DNA from 3 places in the Actinoplanes sp. NPDC049548 genome. Region 2 is predicted to be linked to each of the others. Evidence: riboswitches for the same ligand, from Rfam matches in the RefSeq annotation. Region 2 holds a riboswitch; each other region holds the start of a gene.
The links. Region 2 has a riboswitch for cyclic di-AMP ahead of AB0J80_RS10655 (hypothetical protein). Riboswitches for the same ligand answer to the same signal wherever they lie in the genome.
Positions count from the first base shown of each region.

Region 1 (7,496 bases), on a different contig from region 2:
CGGCAACCTGTCGATGCTGGACGTGAACCCAATTGGCTACCGAGCCGTACTGGGTAGTGACGAGCGTCGCAAGGCAATCCGTGACGCCCGTCGCTGTGACGGATGAGGGGCTGATGGTGTCATGTATCGGGCGAGGGGTATGCGTCAGTGCACGCATCCGACGCCGGGTACGGCTCCGAATGCCTCCACAGAGAGCCCTCTTCAGTAAGTATGCACGCGGCTCTCAGGTGACGCTCAGGCATTCGTGACACTTTCGACCCACCAGCCGGAATCAGTGCAGGGCGCCACTTGTTGTGTAGGTGTCAGCACCGCAATGCACGAACTGCGGACGTTACGGGGAGGGCTGATGGACGCAGGAATTGCCCGTAACAGGGTTAGTGAAGGCAATGAGGGGACCGTGGGCAACGTGGAGAAGAACACCGTGATGCGGACGGACGAAGTCGCCGAGGAGCGCGACCTCGTCGGCGTCTACCTGCACGAGATCTCCCGCACGCCGCTTCTGGACGCCGCCAGGGAGGTCGACCTCTCCAAGGCAATCGAGGCCGGCCTCTATGCCGAGCACCTGCTCGAGAGCGGTGACGTCCGTCGCGGCGTGAGCCGGGAGGAGCTGGAGCGGCTGGTCGTCGAGGGCGAGCGGGCCAAGGACCTGTTCATCCGCGCGAACCTCCGCCTGGTCGTCTCGATCGCACGCCGGTACGTGCGGTCGGGCATGCCGATGCTCGACCTGATCCAGGAGGGCAACACCGGCCTGGTCCGCGCCGTCGAGAAGTTCGACTACGAGCGCGGCTACAAGTTCTCGACGTACGCGACGTGGTGGATCCGCCAGGCGATCAGCCGGGCGATCGCGCAGCAGGAGCGCACCGTGCGCCTGCCCGTGCACCTCGTCGAGGACGTCAACCGGATGCGCAACGTCACCCGCCAGCTCGTCCGCGAGCTCGGCGCCGACCCGGAGCCCGAGCAGATCGCCGCGGCGCTGGGTGTGACGGTGGAGCGCGTCAGCGAGCTGACCCGCTGGGCCCAGGACACCGTGTCGCTGGACACCCCGGTCGGCGACGACGGCGACACCAACCTCGGTGACCTGGTCGCCGACAGCGACGCCCCGTCGCCCGAGGAGATCGTGCTGACCGCCCTGGAGCGCCAGCGCATCGAGGGCCTGCTCAACCACCTCGACGACCGTTCCGCCGGCATCATGCGCGCCCGGTACGGCCTCGAGGACGGTCGCGAGCACTCGCTGACCGAGGTGGCGTCGCGGTTCTCGCTCTCCCGCGAGCGCATCCGCCAGCTCGAGATCCAGGCCCTGGGCCGGCTGCGTGAGCTGGCCCGCGCCGAAGGCCTCCAGGCCGCGTAGCTCTCCATCCCCCGTAACGCCGAAGGCCGGTGCCCCTCGCGGGACACCGGCCTTCTGACGTGTGGGGACGGCGCGATCAGGTCACGCGGCCGTAGCCGTACGGGGTCATGATGTCGATGGTTCGGTGTTTCACCGGCTCGCCCGCGCGGGAGGCGTCGATGATCTTCCCGCCGCCGACGTACAGGGCGACGTGCCCGAGGCTGCGGTAGAACACGAGGTCGCCGGGCTGGAGCTGGGAGCGGCTGATCCGCCGGGTGGCGCTGTACTGTGCCGCGGCGTTGTGCGGCAACGACTTGCCCGCCTGGCTCCAGGCGCGGGAGGTCAGGCCCGAGCAGTCGTACGTGGCCAGACCGTCGGCGCCGTACTCGTACATCTTGCCGACCTGGTCGAACGCGAACCGGACCACGACGCCGGCGTCGCCGGACACCGAGGGGACGGCGCCGGTGTAGCGGGAGCCGGTCTGGGTCGCCCTGCCGAACGCCGCCTTGCGCATGGCGTACAGGTCCTTGAGCTGGCCCTCGATCTTCTTCTTGCGGGCGGCGAGCTCCTTGACCTCGGCGGCCTGCTTGTCCTGCGTCGCCTTCAGCGCGGCCTGCCGCTGGTCGTAGTTCTGCGTCGTGGCCGTGTAGTTGTCGATGTCACGCTGCCGGCTGCGGGACAGCTGCTCGAGGATGGACATGCGGTCCATCAGGTTGCTGCTGCCCTCCAGCACGACGTTCATCGTGCCGACCTTGCCGGTCTTGTACGCCGATGAGGCGATGACGTTCATCTGCGCGCCGGCGACCTTCAGGGCTTCCTTGGCGGGCCCGATAGACGCGGCGAGCTTCTTCTCGTCGTCCTGCGTCTTCTTCAGGCTGATCTTCATCTTGTTGTACGACTCGACGACGTCCTCGAGCTCGTTCGACGCCTTCTCGATCTTCTTGTTGATGTCACCGGTCGACGGCGCCGCGTGCGCGGCCGGCGCGACGGTGCCGGTGATCACGATCGCCAGGGCGGCGACCACCATGGTGCGTAGCCTCGTGCGGGCGTGTGGCAACGGAACGTGGCCTTTCTTCCGCTGGGCCGCCTACCGGGTTAGCTGACGGATTCGGGCGGGAAGAAGGCCCTACCGCTCGCGCGGATTCACCCCAGGTGCTGACTTCGGTGGTTCCCCGGCTCGCCGAGACGGGCAGGGCGGCCCCGGGGGATGGGGACACCGTGTCCGCCGTCGAGGGATTCGGCGGCGTTGGCCGGCGCCACCGTGAGGGTGATGGCTGCGGACCGGACCAACCGCACCAACTTATCGGCGATCGCGATTAATTCAAGAGCCCGAAGAGTGACGTGCGCCAATTACCCCGTAAATGGGGAATGATCCCGATAACGGAACGCACTTTCCTGCGTTCGCTGCGTCACCCTTACTATTTCCGCGCCATCGCGGGCGGGGTGTCCATCGACTGAACGGCCCACTTGCGAGAAACCACCCGCTCCGCCCAGAACGAGAAGAACGGGATGGTGCCGGCCAGCATCACCAGCAGCATCCGGCCCAGCGGCCAGCCGGCCCGGCGGCTGAGGTCGAAGGTGGCCGCGAGGTAGATCATGTAGAGGAAACCGTGCACGGGTCCCACCGCCGCGACCACGGTGTCGTTGTCACCGGCGTACTTCAGCGGCATGCCCACCAGCACGAGCACGATGAGGATCACGCCGACGATCCAGGCGATGATCCGGTAGCGGGTGAGGGCTCCCTGCACGGTCCACGTCCTTCTACTTGGTGCTGCTCTTGCGTCCGGGGTAGTCGCCGGGCCGGGCCCCGGGGTGGGCGTTGAGCCAGGCGAGATAGTCGTTGTAGGCGTCCAGCTCCGGGTCGTCGGCGGTCACCCGCTGCGAGGACACGCGTACGCGCACCGGCCGGCGTACCGTCACGGGCGCAGCCGGGTCGGGCGCCACCGCGGGGGAGTCGCCGGGCTCCTCGGGAGCCGGCCGGCCGGCCCGGAGCTCCTGCTGGACCTCACGCACCCACAGGAAGACCACGAAGAGCGCGAAGACCGGCCACTCGAAGGTGTAGCCCCAGCTCAGCGTGTTGCCGCCGGTGGCGCGGCTGAACTGCCACCAGCCCAGGCCGAGGAAGCCGGCCACGAGCACGAGCGCGACGACGTGGCGCACCAGCCACGCCGGCCTCAACAGCGCTCTCATGGGTCGAGCGTATCCGGCTGGGGTTTGACACCAGGCGGCACGGGCAACCGTTGCGGGAAGCACCGAGAGGGGAGAGATCATGAGCGACCACGAGGTCGACGACCGCGTCGGCACCGAGCAGGGCATCGACCCGGCCGGGCTCGCCGACGAGGACCTGATCCGTGAGCTCGGCAGCCTGCACCGGACCCGGCTGCAGACGCTGCGGCACGGACCCGACGCGGCGCTCGCCAACCACCTGCGCCGCACGGCGGAGCTGGAGACCGAGTACCTCGCCCGGCACCCCGGCCGCGAGGTCGACCCGCACCGGCTCACCCAGGACTTCTGAGAGGAACCCGTACGCATGACCTCCTCGGTACGCGGCCGGTTCGCCCGCCTGCGGCGCCAGTACGCCCCCCACGAACACCGCCCCCTCGAGGGGTACGCGGCGACCATGGGCGCCTTCGGCGTGCTCGCCGGCAGCCTTGCCGTCGTCGCAAAGGCGACGGGGCGCACGGTGCCGGAGCGCCCGGCCGTGGCCGACGTGGTGCTCATCTCGATCGCCACCCACAAGCTCAGCCGGCTGATCGCCAAGGACTCGGTCACCAGCCCGCTGCGGGCGCCCTTCACGCGCTATTCCGAGCCGGGCGGCAGCGCGGAGCTGAACGAGGAGGTCCGCGACGAGGGCAGCCCGATCCGCCACTCGATCGGCGAGCTGATCAGCTGCCCGTTCTGCCTGGCGGTCTGGGTGGCCACCGGCCTGACCAGCGGCCTGGTGTTCGCGCCGCGGCTGACCCGGCTGGCCGCCACGGTGTTCACCGCGACGGCGGCGTCGGACTTCCTGCAGATGGCGTACTCGCTGGCGAAGGAGGCGGCCGAGGGTGACCCGGAGCCCGAGCCGTCCCAGCCCGCGCTGAACGGCCGCGCGCTGGCCTGAGGCAACGAAGAACGGCCCCGGCGAAAGCCGGGGCCGTCTCGCTGTCCCTGTCCCTCAGGGCGGGCCGTCGCCGTCCATGCCGGACCAGCCGCGGGGGCTCTCCGTCTCACCCGAGTCCTCGTCGTCGATGATCGCGGGCTCCACGGCGGTGTCGTTGTGCTCGCCGGCGAAGTCGCTGTCCCCGTCGGGGGTGCCGTCGGAGTCACCGAAGGCCGGCAGGCGTTCGTTCTGCTGGGTCATGTCGCTCCTCAGGCGTCCAGGGTTCGCAGGGCCTCGGCGGCTTCGTCCTGGGCGTACTCGCCCTCGGGCAGCGCGTCGATGCGGGTGAGGGCCGCCGCGGGCAGGTCCGCCGCGATCGCGCCCCGCTGCAGATCGGCGCTGCTCAGGCGTTCCTGCCCGGAGTAGGCCTCGTCGAGGTATTCGTCGAGTACGCGCAGGTCATCGCTCACAGCTCCGGACTACCCGGCGGACGCCCGCACAATCATGTGGTCCAGGTCACAATTGCTTCTGGAATGGGGTCGGACTGCCGACCGTTGAGCACAGATGTCGGTGTGCCCAGTGTCCCCGGGCCTCACCCATTGCCTTCGCGGACTACCGTTCGGCTGGAGCCGCGTTGAGCCTTTCGCCGCGAGGCGACCTGCACACCGGCACCTTAACGTCGCTCCCGGCCCCGGCCGGGAGCGACGTTTGTTTTCGGCCCTCATGATCGCGGGTATCCCGGCGGACATGAGTGATGATCGCGTGGAGCGCCGGGCGGCCGACCTGCTGCCGGAGGAACGCAGCGCCGGGAGCGCCGACCCGCAGAGCCAGGCCGAGGCGATCCTGGCCGAGTCCGACGAGCGCGAGGAGCTTCCGGGCGCCGCGCCGAGCACATTCCTGGAACATCGCACGTCGGACCAGACGGTTACGCCCGCCGACGGCACCCGTTAGAGGACACCACTTTCGTGTTCACGGATCCGCATGGCAATATCGGGCAAATGTCTGCCCCGCAACGGAGCACCGGACGGCGCCTCGCGGCGCGTCGCCGCGCGACCTCCACGGACGCGTCCGATCCTCGCCGGCTCGACACCCAGGTGCGGAGCACCCCGGAGGCCACCATCTCGATCGAGCCGGTGGCCGGCGCCGACGACGTCACCCCTCGCCGCCGCCGGCGCCGGGGCCTGCGGGGAAGCGCCAAGACCCGTCGGCCGGTGTCGGGCAAGACCTCCCGCGGCCGGGGCGCCGAGCCGGCGGCACCGCATCCCGTCGAGATGGCGGGGCTGCTGCACGAGCTCTCCGTACGGCTGCTCGGCGCCGACGACGTCCCCCAGGCCCTGGACCGGCTGGCCGCCTTCGTGGCCGCCGCCCTGCCCGCAACGGTGCGCTGCTCCGTCGCCCTGATCGGCGAGGGCGGCCCGCCCACGCTGGCCGCCTCCGGCCCGCAGGGGCTGAACGTCGACGACCTCCAGTACGCGACGGGCGACGGACCGGCCCTCGAGGCCGCCCGGACCCGTACCGTCGTCACCGTCCACGACCTGGCCGCGGACGCCCGCTGGCCGGAGCTCGCCGGGCAGGCCCGCGCCGAGGGCGTGCACGGCGTCGCTTCGGTGCCGCTCGACATCCCGCGCTCGGCGGTCGGCTCGGTCACCTTCTTCACCGGGCGGCCCGGCGGCGTCGACGCGGAGGCCCTGCTGACCGCGATGGCGGTGGTCAACCAGGCCGAGGTGCTCGTCGGCGAGGTGCATCGGCGGGAGGCCCTGCGCGAGGGCACCACCGTCGACCGGGCCGCCGGCGTGATCATCGCGCAGCGCGGCTGCGGTGTGCGGGAGGCCTACGACGTGCTCCGGGACACCGCGCAGCGGCTCGGCCTGCCCCGCGAGGAGGTCGCCGAGCGCCTGATCGCCGCGGCGGCCCGCAACGCCGACGGCTGACGGGCGTCCCCTACTTCGAGACCTGCTGGACGACCTCGAACTCGAGCAGGGCGGCGCCGGAGGCGACCGGGCGGGCGCGCTCGCCGGCGTGGGCGGCTCGGCCCATGCCCGACGACCAGGCCTGGAAGTCCTCCTCCGTCTCCCAGCGGGTGTAGACGAAGTAGCGGGTCTCACCCTTGACCGGCCGGAGCAGCTCGAAGCCGAGGAAGCCCTTGGCGTTCTCCACCGCGCCCTGCCGGGCGGCGAAGCGCTTCTCCAGCTCGGGGCCCGCGCCCTCGGGGACGTCGATCGCGTTGATCTTCACTACTGGCATACGACACAGGGTACGAGCGCGTGCTGCGCCCGTACCCTGTGCGGTCTTTCGTCAGTGCGCTCCGGCAGGGCCGGCGGCTGCGGAGGCGGCCGCGGCGTCCTCAGCGCGTTGCTGTTGCGCCGAGCGCTGGGAGAGCGGGATCTCCGGCAGGAAGAAGACCACCACGAGGCCGACCAGCATGACGGCGAGCGCCATCAGGTAGACGACGTGGATGCCGTCGGCGAAGCCGACCTTGAAGGCGTGCCCGAGCGCCGGCGGCAACTTGGCGATGAAGGAGGTGTCACTGAGGTCGCCGCCGCCACCGCGGGTGGGGAACCCGGCGTCGGCGAGCTTGCCCGGCAGCACGTTGAAGAGCACGGACAGGAAGATCGCCGTGCCCAGGGTGCCGCCCATCGAGCGGAAGAACGTCACCGAGCTGGTGGCCACCCCGATCTCGCGCGGCGACACCGCGTTCTGCACCGCCGTGATCATCGGCTGCATGTTGCCGCCCAGGCCGAGACCCATCAGCACCATGATCAGCATGGTCTTCCACAGCGGGGTGTCGGCGCCGATGAGCGCGAACAGCGCGAGGGCCGCCGCCATGAGGATGCTGCCGATGATCGGGAAGATCCGGTAGCGGCCGGTGCGGGCGATGAGCTGGCCCGAGGTGATCGACCCGGCCATGATGCCGATCACGAAGGGGATCATCTGCAGGCCGGCGAGCGTGGGGGAGCTGCCCTTGACGATCTGCAGGTACAGCGGGACGGTCATCAGGCCGCCGAACATCGCCATGCCCACGATCGTGCTGGAGGACGCGCCGACGGCGACCGTACGGTTGCTGAACAGCCGCAGCGGCAGCAGCGC
Region 1 is NZ_JBFAPM010000008.1:308,543-316,038, forward strand. It holds gene AB0J80_RS18870 (sigma-70 family RNA polymerase sigma factor) at 347-1,348, shown strand; gene AB0J80_RS18875 (NlpC/P60 family protein) at 1,425-2,354, opposite strand; cyclic di-AMP (ydaO/yuaA leader) riboswitch at 2,397-2,525, opposite strand; gene AB0J80_RS18880 (DUF3817 domain-containing protein) at 2,746-3,075, opposite strand; gene AB0J80_RS18885 (hypothetical protein) at 3,089-3,517, opposite strand; gene AB0J80_RS18890 (DUF6158 family protein) at 3,597-3,842, shown strand; gene AB0J80_RS18895 (DUF1360 domain-containing protein) at 3,858-4,430, shown strand; gene AB0J80_RS18900 (hypothetical protein) at 4,485-4,670, opposite strand; gene AB0J80_RS18905 (hypothetical protein) at 4,679-4,879, opposite strand; gene AB0J80_RS18910 (hypothetical protein) at 5,157-5,360, shown strand; gene AB0J80_RS18915 (ANTAR domain-containing protein) at 5,408-6,340, shown strand; gene AB0J80_RS18920 (antibiotic biosynthesis monooxygenase) at 6,351-6,653, opposite strand; gene AB0J80_RS18925 (MDR family MFS transporter) at 6,705-7,496, opposite strand, start outside.
Region 1: another riboswitch for cyclic di-AMP. It lies ahead of AB0J80_RS18875 (NlpC/P60 family protein); the one in region 2 lies ahead of AB0J80_RS10655 (hypothetical protein).

Region 2 (7,496 bases):
CGGTGCTGCAGGGCCTTGCTGACGATGAACATCAGCAGCTGCAGGTCGGTGGCGAAGCTGCCGGTGTCGGGCATCGGCACGCTGCGCTCCGCCACTCCGGAGACGATCTCGAGTACCATCTCCAGCTTGTTGCTCCACCGGCGGTAGACAGCGGTCTTGCCCACCCCGGCCCGGCGCGCCACCGCCTCGATGGAGAGCCTGCCGTAGCCGACCTCGGCCAGCTCGTTCATCACCGCGTTCCGGATGGCCGCGGTGATGTCACCGCGGAGCACCGCCGCCCCGGCGGGTGCACGTTTCGCTGTCGCCACCAGGTCACTATACGCCAGGACGCAACGGTTGCGTTTCGACGTTGCGTCGGATAAGTTCGAGCCAACGTCGATACGATGGCGTTTCATCGCGTCAGACTGTTTAGTGTGTTCCCGCGCAAGTCATCCAGGTCCACGACCCCTGACGGACCGACCAGATCGGAGCGCCACCCCATGTCCCAGACGGCGGTCGCCGATTCCGACACCGGCATCCCTCTGAGAGAGCTGGCCCGCCGGCACGGCCTCGGCGCGGCCGGCAAACTGCCGAGCCTGCCCGCGTACACGCGCCAGCTGTGGGCGTACCGGCACTTCATCGCCTCGTACGCGAACGCCAAGGTCACCTCGTCGCTGGGCAAGACCCGGCTCGGCATGCTCTGGCAGGTGCTGACACCGCTGATCAACGCGGCCGTCTACTACTTGATCTTCGGGCTCGTCCTCAAACAGTCGCGGGACGTCGACAACTTCATCGCCTACCTGTGCACCGGCGTCTTCATCTTCCAGTTCACCCAGTCGGTGGTGCAGGCGGGAATCCAGGCGATCAGCGGAAACCTGGGACTCATCCGGGCCCTGCATTTCCCACGAGCCAGCCTTCCGCTGGCGATCGCCATGGTCGAGGTCCGCAACATGCTCGCCTCGATCGCCGTCCTCATGATCATCGTCGGCATCATGGAGCCGATCACCCTGGAGTGGCTGCTCGCCGTGCCGATCTTCGTGCTCCAGTCGGTGTTCAACGCGGGCCTCGCCATGGCCGCGGCCCGGCTGGGCTCCAAGGTCGCCGACTTCAAGCAGCTGGTGCCGTTCATCATGCGGATCTGGCTGTACGGGTCCGCCGTGCTCTACCCCGTCCACAAGTTCGAGGAGGCGCTCGGCGGCTGGAAGCTCGCGGTGGTCGAGGCGAACCCGCTGCTCGTGTTCATCGAGCTGATGCGCCACGCCCTGATGGAGGACGTGAAGCTCGCCGCTCCGCCGCTGGTCCTGTGGCTGGAGGCCATCGGCTGGACCCTGGTGGTGGGCATCGGCGGCTACGTGTACTTCTGGCGCGGAGAGAAGGGCTACGGCCGTGGCTGACCAGCGCGAACCCACCGTGATCGTGGACGACGCCCACGTCGTCTACCGGGTCCACCAGGCCGGCGCCGCCGGTACGGGCAGCCCGCTCGCCAGCTTCAAGCGGATCATCACCGGCGCCAAGCCCGCCACGCTGCGGGAGGTACACGCGATCAAGGGCGTGAGCTTCGTCGCGTACAAGGGCGAGGCGATCGGCCTGATCGGCACGAACGGCTCCGGCAAGTCGACCCTGCTGCGCGCCATCGCGGGCCTGCTGCCCGTCGAGAAGGGCGCCATCTACGCGGCCGGCCAGCCGTCGCTGCTCGGCGTCAACGCGGCGCTGATGAACGACCTGCCCGGCGAGCGCAACGTGGTGCTCGGCTGCCTCGCCATGGGCATGTCGCCCGCCGAGGTGAAGTCCCAGGTCAAGGACATCATCGACTTCTCCGGCATCAACGAGCGCGGCGACTTCAGCTCGCTGCCGATGCGGACGTACTCGTCGGGCATGGCCGCCCGGCTGCGGTTCTCGATCGCGGCGGCCAAGAAGCACGACGTGCTGCTGATCGACGAGGCCCTGGCGACCGGTGACGCCAAGTTCCGCAAGCGCAGCGAGCAGCGGGTCCGGGATCTGCGCGCCGAGGCCGGCACGGTGTTCCTGGTCAGCCACAGCGAGCAGTCGATCCGGGACACCTGTGAGCGCTGCATCTGGCTCGAGTCCGGCCTGATCCGCGGCGACGGCCCCACCGAAGAGGTGCTGAAGGAGTACGAGGCGTACGTCAAGAAGTGACGTACGCCCCGCCCCGGGTCATCTCATCGACAGATGCACGTGGTTGGTGTGGTCGCTGGACGGGTCACCCTGGCCCCGGGTGTACGCCTTCCAGCCGCTGGACGGCAGCCAGATCCGCTCGAACCAGATGACGTAGAGCACGCCGAGCCGGCTCGAGTTGCGGATGAAGTAGTTCGCCAGCCGGTTGCCGTACGTGCGGCTGCTGCCCGTCGCCACGCCGCCGAAGCCGTTGCGGTCGGCCGCGAAGTCGCAGGCCCGGCCCTTGGGATGCTCACCGCTGTTCTGGTGCCGGAAGCAGGCCACGAAGCGGGTGAAGCCGTCCGCCTTGGCCTCCTTCATGGCGTGCAGGGTCCGCGGCGTGATGCAGCCACTGGTCGTCGGGTCGTTGACGCTGCACGACTCGCCCGGCAGCGACCCGTCGGAGTTGCGCGGCGCGGGTGCCGCGAGGGCGCTGCTGCCGCCGCTGGACCCGCTGCTGGGTGAGCTGTCGGTGCTGGGGCTGCCATCGTCGGCCGCGGCCGCGTTGTGCGCCTTGAGCGCGCTCTCGGCCTGCGTCTTGCGCTTGGCCATGATGGTGAGCTGCTTCTGCTGGTCGCGGATCGCCGCGTCGATCGCGAGCTTCGCCTGCTCCTGCTTGCTGCGGGCGTCCTTGAGGTCGCGGATCGCGCGGTCCTGCTTCATCGCGACGGTCTGCAGCGTCTGCGCCCGGTCCAGCAGGGTGCCGGTGGAGTCGGCGGTGAGCAGTGCGCTCATCGGGCCGAGCCGGCCGGTGCGGTACGTCCGCTGCACGATCTCGTCGAGCGCACCCTGCTTCGGGCCGAGGTCGGCGTCGATCTCCTTGAGCTTGGCGACCAGCTCCTGCTGGCGCTTCTTCGAGCGGTCGAGCGCCTCCTTGGCCTCGACGAAGCCCTTCGACGCCGCCTCGAGCTGTTCGACGAGGGACTTGGAGCCGCCCTCCCCGTCGTCGCCGGAGCCTCCCGGCGCGGCGAGCGGGCGGGGCGCGGCGGTGGCCGCTGCCGGGGCGACGAGTGCCAGCCCCGAGGTGGCGACGAGGACCGCGAGCAGGGTCGCTAATCGCCGGCGGACAGGGTCGAGCCTCACGTGCGTTCCTTCCGTCGGCCGCCGGTCGGGTTAGCTGACGGGTTCGGGACGGAAGTGATCCCTACCGCAGGGAGCTGCGGATTCACCCCATTACCGGATGGGTCCCCGGCTCGCCTTTCGGCGATTAGGCGGCGGTTCCGTGATGGAACCGTGACGAACGATACCCATGGTTTTCTTGAATCGACAGGTCTCGCACTCTTCGCAATCAATCGACCACGGGCCGTCAGATTTCGCGCGACGGAATATGACCAGGGTCATTCCATCGAGTGGTGACGCAAAGTCGTTGCGTCGTAACAGTTTTGCCGACGCCGCGACCGCTGGTGACCGGCCCGGAGTCGGGTAAACTTTCGGCCGGTCACGCCAGGAAGGCACCGCCCCCAAGGTGCCGGCGGACCACCGCTCAATCGCCGTGAGGCGAATCGGGGAACCACCTGGTAATGGGGTGAATCCGCTGAACCAGCGGTAGGGATCGCTTCCGTCCCGAACCCGTCAGCTAACCCGGTCGGCGGCAACACGGAAGGAAACTGGATGACGGCAAGACCCCGCCGGTGGCTGGTCCTCGCCCTGGCTTCGCTAGCCGCGGTCACCATGATCGCTGCCCCCGGCGCGCCCGCGAGTGCGGCGCCGGGCGGAGGAAACTCGTCGACCGCCGACGACGGCGACGACAACCCCATGCTCAACGACCTGCTCGACAACACGGGCCGGCGTTTCCTGGCCGCGAAGTCGGCGGTCGCGAAGTCGACCAAGAGTCAGCTCGCGCTCGCCCTGCAGGTCAAGAACGCGGAGGCCAAGCGCGACGCGCTCCTGCCCCAGGTCGGCGCGGTCGCGGCGCAGCAGTACCGCACGGGCGGTCTCAGCACCATGGGCTTCCTGCTCAACGTGCGCTCGCCCGACGCCTTCATCGAGAAAGCCGTCTCGCTCGAGGAGATCAACGCCCTCAACGACGGCAAGCTGCGCGAGCTGGACGGGGCCATCAACGAGGTCGCCACCGCGAAGACGCGCCTGGACCAGGAGGTCAAGGCGCAGAAGCAGAACCTCGAGTCGATGAAGAAGCAGAAGGAGTCGGCCGAGAAGGCTCTCGCGCTGGTCGGCGGCGATACGGTGACGGGCGGCTTCGTGCTGGCCAAGTCCCGCGTGGCGGCGCCCGCACCGCGCAACGCCGACGGCGAGTTCGGCCCCCTGCCCTGCAACGTCGACGACCCGACGACGGGCGGCTGCATCACCTCGCGCACCCTGCACATGTACAAAGAGGTGAGGAAGGCGGGCTTCAACCGCTTCGTCGGTTGTCACCGCGACGGCGGGCCGTTCGAGCATCCGAAGGGCCGAGCCTGCGACTGGTCCCTGCAGAAGAGCGGCTTCTCCCCCTGGCACAACCAGGACACCCGCGAGTACGGCAACAACCTGATGGCGTTCGCCGTCCGCAACGCCGACCGGCTCGGCATCCTGTACGTCATCTGGAACCGGATGATCTGGTTCCCGGCGACGGGCTGGAAGAAGTACCACGGACCGTCCAACCACACGGACCACGTCCACATCTCCATGCTCTAGCCGCGCCCCACGCGACGAAGCCCCCGTCCTCTTCTGGCGGGGGCTTCTACGTGCTTGGGGTTTTCCCATTTACGCAGAATGAAGGGCCCGGAGATCCGTCCCTGAGCCGCTAGGCGATGGGATCTCCGGGCCCGGCCTCGACGGGAGTTGCGGTCTGCACCCCCACCGAGCTACGACATGAAGCTCTTGACCTTGACCTACAGCCCCGAAGCCCGCCGGACCGGAGCACGCCCGGCCGGCTGCGACGGTGCCGGACCGGTCGGCGGCGCCGGCGGGATCGGCAGCACGACCGGCTTCACCTGCGTCACCGTCACCTCCTTGCCGTGGTGCAGCAGCTCGAGGCGCGCCGACCCGCCGCCGTTGCGCAGCGAGTAGGTGACCTCCTCCGGCGCGACCTCGACCCGCAGCCGCAGCCCCCGCCACAGCAGCGAGAACTCCAGGTTGCTGATCCGGCTCGGCAGGCGCGGGGCGAAGGACAGCTGGCCGTTGTAGTCGCGCATGCCGCCCAGGCCGGCGACGAGCGCGATCCAGGAGCCCGCCAGCGACGCCACGTGGACGCCGTCGCGGGCGTTCTGGTGCAGGTCGTGCAGGTCCATCAGGGCGGCTTCGCCGAGGTAGTCGTGGGCGAGCTCGACGAAGCCGACCTCCGCCGCGATGACCGCCTGGATGCACGCCGACAGCGACGAGTCGCGCACCGTGCGGGCGTCGTAGTACGCGAAGTTGCGGGCCTTCTCCTCCGGAGTGAAGGCGTCGCCGCGCACGTACATGGCCATGACCAGGTCGGCCTGCTTGACGACCTGCTTGCGGTAGAGGTCGAAGTACGGGTAGTTGAGCAGCAGCGGGTACGCCTCCGGCGGCGTGTTCTCGAAGTCCCACTCCTGCAGGCGGGTGAAGCCCTCCGACTGCTGGTGGACGCCCAGCTCGCGGTCGTAGGGGATATGCACCGCGGCCGCGGCGTCGCGCCACGAGGCGGACTCCTCGTCGTCGACGCCGAGCTTGCGGGCCAGGTCGGGGTGGCGCTTGGCCGCGTCCGCCGCCGCGAAGAGGTTCTGCTGGGCCATCAGGTTGGTGTAGACGTTGTCGTCCACGACCGCCGTGTACTCGTCCGGGCCGGTCACACCGTCGATGTGGAAGCGGCCGTGCCGGTCGTGGTGGCCCAGGGAACGCCACAGCCGGGCGGTCTCCACCAGCAGCTCCAGGCCGACCTCGCGCTCGAAGTCGTAGTCGGCGGTGGCCGAGACGTAGCGGCGGACCGCGTCGGCGATGTCGGCGCCGATGTGGAAGCCCGCGGTGCCGGCCGGCCAGTACGCCGAGCACTCCTGCCCGCGGATGGTGCGCCACGGGAAGGCCGCGCCTTGCAGGCCCAGGGTCTGCGCGCGCTCCTTGGCGAGGTCCAGCGTGGAGTGGCGCCAGCGCAGCACGTCGGCCGCGGCCGAGGGCTGGGTGTAGGTCAGCGCCGGCAGCACGAACGTCTCGGCGTCCCAGAAAGTGTGGCCGTCGTAGCCGGGCCCGGAGAGGCCCTTGGAGCCGATCGGGCGCTTCTCGGCCCGGGCACCGGCCTGCAGCGTGTGGAACAGGCCGAAGCGGACCGCCTGCTGCACCTCGGGGTCGCCCTCGACGCGTACGTCGGAGTGGTCCCAGAACTCGTCGAGGTACTCGCGCTGGGCCTCCATCAGGCCCTCCCAGCCGTCCAGCCGGGCGCTGGCCAGGGCGGCGCCGACCTGGTCGCGCACGGCGGGCAGCGAGCGGTTGCTGGACCAGCCGTACGCGGCCAGCTTCACGACCCGCAGCTTCTGCCCCGGCTCGAGCTTGCAGGCGACGGTGGTACGCAGCCAGTCCGGGTGCCCCTCGGTGGTGACGGCGTGCTTGCCGGGCGCCTCGACGAGGTGCTCCATGGCCGCCGCCATGCGCAGGTCGCTGGCCTTGGTGCGGTGCACGAGCAGCCCGCCGGTGCGCTGCTCCAGCATCTCCTCGGCCTGCAGCGGGTGGTCGAGCACCGCCGCGACGCGCGGGTCCTTGCTGGTCGGCGGCAGCTGCTCGTTGGCCACGAGCTCGGACTGCAGGATCAGCCGCGCGGTGGAGTCGATCGGCTCGACCTCGTAGAGGAAGGCCACGACCGAGCGCTGGGTGAAGGACACCATGCGCACGGTGCGGACCCGGATCGCCTGCCCGGAGGGCGAGACCCACTCCACGATGCGCTCGAGGGTGCCGGCGCGCAGGTCCAGGGTGCGCTCGTGGGAGCGCAGGTCGCCGTAGCGCACGTCGAACGGCTCGTCGTCGACGAGCAGCCGCATGAGTTTGGCGTTGGTCACGTTGACCATCGTCTGACCCGACTCGGGGAAGCCGTAACCGGCCTCGGCGTACGGCAGCGGCCGCAGCTCGTAGAACGAGTTGAGGTAGGTGCCGGGCAGGCCGTGCGGCTCGCCCTCGTCCAGGTTCCCGCGGATGCCGATGTGGCCGTTGGCCAGGGCGAAGACCGACTCTGACTGGGCCAGGAGATCCAGGTCCAGCCGGGTCTCCCGGATGTGCCAGGGGTCGACGGGGTAGGCCCGTTCACGGATCACGGTGGTGCCTCTCGCAACTGAGAAGAGAAGAAGTCGTATGGGGGTGCTATCGGGTCAGGAGCTCGGCGAGATCCTGCACCACGATGTCGGCGCCGTGCTCGCGCAGCGCGTCGGCCTGACCGACCCGGTCCACGCCGATCACGATGC
Region 2 is NZ_JBFAPM010000004.1:177,575-185,070, forward strand. It holds gene AB0J80_RS10635 (TetR/AcrR family transcriptional regulator) at 1-308, opposite strand, end outside; gene AB0J80_RS10640 (ABC transporter permease) at 480-1,373, shown strand; gene AB0J80_RS10645 (ABC transporter ATP-binding protein) at 1,366-2,136, shown strand; gene AB0J80_RS10650 (hypothetical protein) at 2,155-3,237, opposite strand; cyclic di-AMP (ydaO/yuaA leader) riboswitch at 3,241-3,378, opposite strand; cyclic di-AMP (ydaO/yuaA leader) riboswitch at 3,625-3,761, shown strand; gene AB0J80_RS10655 (hypothetical protein) at 3,766-4,785, shown strand; gene AB0J80_RS10660 (glycoside hydrolase family 65 protein) at 4,983-7,349, opposite strand; gene AB0J80_RS10665 (beta-phosphoglucomutase family hydrolase) at 7,396-7,496, opposite strand, start outside.

Region 3 (7,496 bases), on a different contig from region 2:
CCGACGCCACCCTCGAGATCCTCGGCGGCCCCAACCGCCCGCCGATGGAAGCCTCCGCGTCGACATCACTCTTCGCCCGCGCCGTCGAGGTCGCCCGCGACCTCGGCCTTCCCGAGCCCGCGGCCGCATCGGTCGGCGGCGGCTCCGACGGCAACTTCACCGCCGGCATCGGTACGCCCACCCTCGACGGCCTGGGCGCCGTCGGCGGCGGCGCACACGCCGACGACGAGCACGTCCTCGTCGCCGGGCTGCTGCCCCGCGCGGCCCTGGTCGCCGGCCTGATCACAGATCGGCTGCGGGCATGAGCGTCGAGGTGCGCACGGTGACCGAGGTCGCGGAGCTCGCCGCCATCGACCGCCTCTTCGGCACGATCTGGCAGCAGGACCCCGGCACGCCGGTGCTGAGCACCGAGCTCCTGCGAGCGCTCGCCAAGTCGGGCAACTACGTGGCCGCGGCCTATGAGGGTGCCGCCCTGCTCGGCGCGTGCGTCGGCTTCTTCGGCCCGCCCGGCACCCGGGAGCTGCACAGCCACATCGCCGGGGTCGCGCCCGGGACCACGGGCCGCCACATCGGGTACGCCCTCAAGCAGCACCAGCGGTCGTGGGCCCTCGACCAGGGCGCCACCACCATCAGCTGGACCTTCGACCCGCTGGTGGCCCGCAACGCCTACTTCAACCTGGCCAAGCTGGGCGCGGTCCCGGCGGAGTACCTGCCCGACTTCTACGGCCGGATGCACGATCGGATCAATGGCGACGACGCGTCGGACCGGCTCCTCGTACGCTGGGACCTGACGCGGCCGACACCGCTGCGCGACGACACGTCGGGCGCGGTGGTGGCCCTGGACCGCACCGGGGTGCCCGGCAGCCTCGACGGCACGAAACTGCTCGTCGCCGTGCCGGAAGACGTCGAAGCGCTGCGGTGGCGGGATCCGGCGGAGGCCGCGCGGTGGCGGACCGCCGTCCGGGAGACGTTGTCAGCGCTGCTGGCCGGCGGCGCCCGGGTCACCGGGTTCGACCGCGCCGGCTGGTACGTCCTGAGGAGGCCGTCGTGAAGCTCTTCGTCAGGTCGCCCTTCGGGAGGTGCTCATGAAGCTCGAGGGCATCGAGCTGCGCCGCGTCGCCATGCCTCTGGTCGCGCCCTTCCGCACCTCGTTCGGTACCGAGACCAGCCGCGACGTGCTCCTCCTGCGGGTGGTCACGGACCGGGCCGAGGGCTGGGGCGAGTGCGTGGCGATGACCGACCCGCGCTACTCACCCGAGTACACCGAGGCCGCCGCCGACGTGCTGCGCCGCTACCTGGTGCCGGCGCTGGCGGCGGCGTCCCGCCTGGACGCCAACGCCGTCGGGCCGGTTCTCGCACCCTTCAAGGGCCACCGCATGGCCAAGGCCGCCCTGGAGACCGCGGTCCTCGACGCCGAACTGCGGGCCGAGGGCCGCTCCTTCGCCCGCGAGCTGGGTGCCGTGCGCGACCGCGTGCCGTGCGGGGTGTCCGTCGGCATCATGGGCTCGGTCGACGAGCTGCTCGACGCGGTCGACGGCTACCTCGAAGCCGGCTACGTCCGCATCAAGCTCAAGATCCAGCCGGGCTGGGACGTCGAACCGGTCGCCGCCGTCCGCCGGCGCTTCGGCGACGACGTCCTCATGCAGGTGGACGCGAACACGGCGTACACGCTCGCGGACGCCCGGCACCTGGCCCGCCTCGACCCGTACGGGCTGCTGCTGATCGAGCAGCCGCTCGATGAGGAGGACATCCTGGGCCACGCGGAGCTGGCCAAACTCATCGCCACGCCGGTGTGCCTGGACGAGTCGATCACCTCCGCCCGCGCGGCCGCGGCGGCGATCACCCTGGGCGCATGCTCGGTGATCAACGTGAAACCCGGCCGGGTCGGAGGCTACCTGGAGGCGCGGCGGATCCACGACGTGTGCGCGGCGCACGGCGTACCGGTGTGGTGCGGCGGCATGCTGGAGACGGGTCTGGGCCGGGCGGCGAACGTCGCGCTCGCCGCGCTGCCAGGCTTCACCCTGCCGGGCGACACCTCGGCCTCGGACCGCTACTTCGCCACCGATCTCACAGCGCCGTTCGTGCTCGAGGACGGTCACCTGCCGGTGCCGATCGGGCCCGGCCTCGGCGTGGAACCGCTGGCCGGGGTGCTCGAGTCGGTGACCATGGCGACGGAGTGGATCCCGCTGTAGGCGTCGCGGCCCTTGTTTCTCCGCCGCGGCGGGCAACCTTCGCGCGGCCTACGGCCACTGACAGGGCATGAACCGACGATTCTTCCGCTGCGACGCGCAGCGTGTCTGGCGCCGGGACCCGTTCCTGGTGATCGCGGCCGTCCGGCTGAGCCCGCGGCTGCTCGACGACGCCCATGACCTGTTGCGCAGCTTCGATGCGGTGATCGGGCCCACGACCGACGGCGGGTGGTATGCGCTGGGGCTGCGGGAGCCGTCGCGGGCGGCGGAGCTGGAGAGGCTGACCGACTCGGGGATGCTGACGCTCGCCGCGCTGCGGCTCGGGCTGCGCGTGGCCCTGCTGCCGACCCTGCCCGCACCCTGACTCGCCGGTGCGGTCCGTCGGCCGGCCGGGGCCCGGTCGTGCCGCGTCCGGGGGCAGGGATCGCGAAGTTCGCTCTTGGCGATGGCCCGGCCCCTACGCTGGGCTTGAGGAGGCCAGAATGACGAATCTCACGGGCCACGCGGCAGTCCTGATGGTCGACGACGACGCCGACGTCCTTGAGACCACCGCGCACATGCTTGCCGTCCGTGGCTTCCGGGTGTTCACCGCGCTGGACTCGGAGTCGGCGATGCAGGTGTGCCGGGAGCAGGAGGGACGCATCGACGTGCTCATCGCCGACCTCTCCCTGCCCGGCGACAGCAGGGGCGATCTCGCCCGGTCGATCACCAGCGTCTACCCCGCCATGCACGTGATCTACATCAGCGGGATCCCGCGCCACGTCGCACTCACGCAGGGCCTCGTGGATCCTCAGGCGCCCTACCTCGAGAAGCCCGCCCAGCCGGCCGTCCTGGCGAGCATCGTGCAGAGCCTGCTCACCGAGCAAGTCAGCGCCCCCGCGAACAAGTCCGGTTGGTGGGACGAGTAACGGTTCGTCACTGCGAGCTCTGCTAGCGCGGCCGCGGAGTGATGCGGCGCGACGAGTGACCGTGGGTCGCTACGAACGCGGCTGGAGCTCGGCCGCGATGCGCGTGCACACCGGGGCCACCCGCTCGTAGGCGATCCGGATGCGGTCCAGGGCCGCCGCCGGATCGGGTGGCAGATCGCCTTCGCGGGCCGCGTCCTCCAGGTCGGCGAAGATCGTCGTGAGGGCGTCCGCGCCGATGTTGGCCGCCGAGCCCTTCAGCGAGTGTGCCAGATCCTGGACGGCCGCCGGGTCGCCGGCGTGCAGGGTCTCGGCGAAGCGGTCCAGCGCCGCCGGCGTCTTCGTCGTGTACGAGGTCAGCAGCCGGGCGAGCAGGGCATTCTCCGGCGCTCCGGGGTCCGGGCCGGCGATCTCGTCGAGGCGGGCGCGGATGGCGACAGCGGGATCCTCCATGATCCAACGGTACGACTGCCGGGTCCGGTTCGCCCCGTTTTGATGCACGATCAGTTCGATCATCAAGGTGTAAACAACGTCACCTTCGGGCCCGGAAGTTTGTCGTCGGCCCCTGCCGAGTGGTTAACGTCGGCCGGTCCGCTGACGCGGGCCCCGCGGTCGGTAACGCCGAATCCTGCCGCCGACCGGGCCGGGACCTCAATCGACAGGCATGGAGCGGGGGACCCACAGGTTCCACGGCGCGCTCGTCGCGCCTCGGGGTGAAGCCGCCACGCGCGGCCGGGCTCCTCGGCCCGAACCCGACAGCTGACCTCGCAGGCGTGGAGGTTTCCTTTCATGGCACAGATCCGCAAGCAGTCCCTGCGTGCCCTCGGCCTGGTGGTCGCGGGTGCGGCGGGCACCGTCGCCCTGCTGGGCCCGGGGTCCGCGGCCCAGGCGAAGTCCAGTGTGAACTGGGACGCCGTCGCGCAGTGCGAGTCCGGCGGCAACTGGAGCATCAACACCGGCAACGGCTACTACGGCGGCCTGCAGTTCAGCCGCAGCACCTGGAAGGCGTACGGCGGCGGCAAGTACGCGAGCACGGCGAACAAGGCGAGCCGCTCGGAGCAGATCCGTATCGCCGAGAAGGTGCTGGACGGCCAGGGCATCGGCGCCTGGCCGGTGTGCGGCAAGAAGGCCGGCTCGACGAAGTCCTATCAGGGCAAGAACACCTCCGGTGCCTCGAAGCACAAAAGCACCAAGCACAAGAGCACCAAGCACAAGAGCACCAAGCACAAGAGCACCAAGCACAAGAGCAGCAGGACCACGACGCACAAGAGCACGGTCAAGTCCTCGAAGGGCACTCCCGCGCGGGCGACCGGCAAGTCCTACACGGTGCGTTCGGGCGACACCCTCGCGAAGATCGCGAGCAGCCACCACGTCAAGGGCGGGTGGCGCGCCCTGTACCAGCTGAACCGCGGCGAGATCGGTGGCAACCCGAACCTGATCCTCCCGGGGCAGCGCCTGGCCCTCTGAGGCCTGTCGGAGACCGGCCCGGTCGCCCTTCCCCCGTGGGGCGGCCGGGCCCCCGCCGATAGCATCGACTGGCATGACAACCTCACCGCGCTGGCTGCGTACCGCGCCGGGCCGGACGCCGCGCATCGAGTACGGCGCCGACTACAACCCCGAGCAGTGGCCGCGTGACGTCTGGGACGACGACGTGCGCGCGATGCGGACCGCCGGCGTCACGATCGTGTCGCTCGCCATCTTCTCCTGGGGCCGGCTCGAGCCCGCCGAGGGCGAGTACGACTTCGGCTGGCTCGACGAGGTCATGGACCTGCTGCACGCCGGCGGCATCGCGGTGGACCTGGCCACGGCGACCGCCTCCCCGCCGCCGTGGCTGACGGCGAAGCATCCGGAGATCCTGCCGGTCGATCATGAGGGCCGGACCATCTGGCCGGGCAGCCGCCAGCACTGGCGGCCCACGTCGCCGGCGTTCCGCGAGCACGCGTTGCGTCTCGTCCGGCAGATGGCGGGCCGCTACGGCGACCATCCGGCGCTGGCCGCCTGGCACGTGTCGAATGAGCTCGGCTGCCACAACGCCTACGACTACTCCGACGACGCCGCCGCGGCCTTCCGCGTCTGGTTGCGGCGACGGTACGGCGAGCTGGCCGCCCTGAATGCCGCGTGGGGCACGGCGTTCTGGTCGCAGCACTACTCCGACTGGTCGCAGATCCTGCCGCCGCGCCGCGCGGCCACCCATCCGAACCCCACGCAGCAGCTGGACTTCACGCGTTTCTCGTCCGACGCGCTCAAGGACTACCTGTGCGCCGAGCGTGACGTGCTGCGGGAGCTCACCCCGGACGTGCCCGTGACCACCAACTTCATGATCATGGGCCGGCTGCGGCCGCTCGACTACGCCGACTGGGCCGCCGAGGTCGACTTCGTCGCCAACGACCACTACGTGCAGCGCACGTCCCGGCCGTTCGACGAACTGTCCTTCTCGGCCAACCTCACCGGCAATGTGGCCGGCGGCCGGCCGTGGTTCCTCATGGAGCATTCGACCAGCGCGGTGAACTGGCAGCCGATCAACGTACCGAAGAAGCCGGGTGAGTTGGAGCGCGACTCTCTCACCCACGTGGCGCACGGTGCGGACGCCGTGTGTTTCTTCCAGTGGCGGCAGTCGCGGGCCGGGGCCGAGAAGTACCACTCGGCGATGGTGCCGCACGCGGGGGAGGACAGTGCGGTGTTCCGCCGGGTCACCGAGCTGGGAGAGACGCTGCGGCGGCTGGCCCCGGTCGCGGGCGCCGGGCGCACGCCGGCCCGGGCCGCCGTGCTGGTCGACTGGGACTCGGCATGGGCCGCCGAGCTCGACTCGCACCCGACGAACCGGCTGCGCTACCAGCAGGAGGCCCTCGACTGGTATTCGGCGTTCCTCGACCTCGGGGTCCGCGCCGACGTGGTGCCGGTGCGGACCGGCCTCTCCCGCTACGACCTCGTCGTCGCTCCCATCCTGTACGTCGTGCCCGAGGCGCTGCGCCGGCGGCTGGAAGCGTACGTGCGGGGCGGCGGTCACCTGGTGACGACGTACTTCTCGGGCAACGTCGACGAGCACGACCACCTGTGGCCCGGTGCCCATCCCGGCGCGCTCCGCGACCTGCTCGGAATCCGTATCGAGGAGTTCGCCCCGTTGCCCGATGGCGACCAGGTGGTGCTCGACAACGGCAGCGTAGGAACACTGTGGACGGACATGATGGAGGTCGCCGACGCGGGCGTCGAGGTGCTCGCACGGTACGCGGACGGCAGCCCCGCTGTCACCCGTAAGGCGTACACCGCCGGCTCTGCCGCGTACGTGTCGACCCGGCTCGGGCCCGACGGCCTCGCGCCGCTGCTCGGTGATCTGCTGCGCCGCGCCGGCGTGGAGAGCGAGCTCCCGCCCGGCCTGCGCGGGCGGGTGGAGCTGGTCGTACGCGGGGACTTCCGGTTCTACGTGAACCGCACGGACGAGCCGGTGGACCTGACCGGCGTGCCGGGTGAGGCGTTGCACGGCAGCGCCGAGCGGCTGGAGCCGAGGGGCGTGGGGGTCTTGCGCGGCCCGGCATGATGTGCGCATGAGGCTGGTCCCGCCGTCCGGGGCGCTGGTGGACTCGGCGGCACCCTGGTTCGACCATCCCCAGGTGCAGCGCTACCTGGGCGGGCGGGACTGGCTGCCGCGGATGCTCGCGATCGCGGAGCGCGGCGGCGGCGAGGTGTTCCGGGGCCACCTGGTGCTGCGCTGTCACGCCTGGTTCGGCGTCGACGCGGCGGGCGAGGTGGGCTTCATCGGCGGTGACGTGTACGCCGACGGCCGCGGACGCCGGTCCATGGGGCTCGCGTTCGTGGTCGATCCGCGACGCTGGCGCGAGGGCCGCGGCCGGGCGCTGCTGCGCGCGGTGACCGTCCACCCTGCGGTGTCGGATGTGGACGAGTTCTTCTGCGGGGTCGAGGTCGACAACGAGCCCGGCCATGCGTGCTGCGCCGCCGCCGGGTTCGTCCCCGACGGCGGCGTCACCCGTGAGGGCTTCGTGTACTACCGGCTACGCCGGGATCAGTGACAGGTGCCCGTACCGCTGTCGCTGTAGGTCTTGCCCGCGACCGGCACGAACTGCCAGTCGTAGCTGTTCGCGTGCAGGGTGAGCTTCAGGACGCCGTACGTGTCGGCGTTGCGGGCCTCGCTGTTCGGTTGGATCGTGCCGAACGTGTAGTGGTTCGCCCCGCCCATGCCCGCCACGAACGGGCGCAGGCCCCGCGCGGTGTCCAGGGCGCCGGCGGGGTTCATCGGCCCGAAGCGCTCGTAGACGTGGTTGTGCCCCCACACCGCCACGTCGGCGTTGTAGTCGTAGAGCGCCTGGTACAGCGGCCGGGTGGCGGTGGAGGGCGCGTGGTTCGCGCTCGAGGTGAACAACGGGTGGTGCCAGTACGCGAGCGTGCA
Region 3 is NZ_JBFAPM010000010.1:44,758-52,253, reverse strand. It holds gene AB0J80_RS20570 (M20 family metallopeptidase) at 1-305, shown strand, start outside; gene AB0J80_RS20565 (GNAT family N-acetyltransferase) at 302-1,051, shown strand; gene menC (o-succinylbenzoate synthase) at 1,086-2,192, shown strand; gene AB0J80_RS20555 (DUF2064 domain-containing protein) at 2,260-2,553, shown strand; gene AB0J80_RS20550 (response regulator) at 2,672-3,097, shown strand; gene AB0J80_RS20545 (Hpt domain-containing protein) at 3,167-3,547, opposite strand; cyclic di-AMP (ydaO/yuaA leader) riboswitch at 3,704-3,882, shown strand; gene AB0J80_RS20540 (transglycosylase family protein) at 3,884-4,561, shown strand; gene AB0J80_RS20535 (beta-galactosidase) at 4,635-6,629, shown strand; gene AB0J80_RS20530 (GNAT family protein) at 6,637-7,119, shown strand; gene AB0J80_RS20525 (DNRLRE domain-containing protein) at 7,113-7,496, opposite strand, start outside.
Region 3: another riboswitch for cyclic di-AMP. It lies ahead of AB0J80_RS20540 (transglycosylase family protein); the one in region 2 lies ahead of AB0J80_RS10655 (hypothetical protein).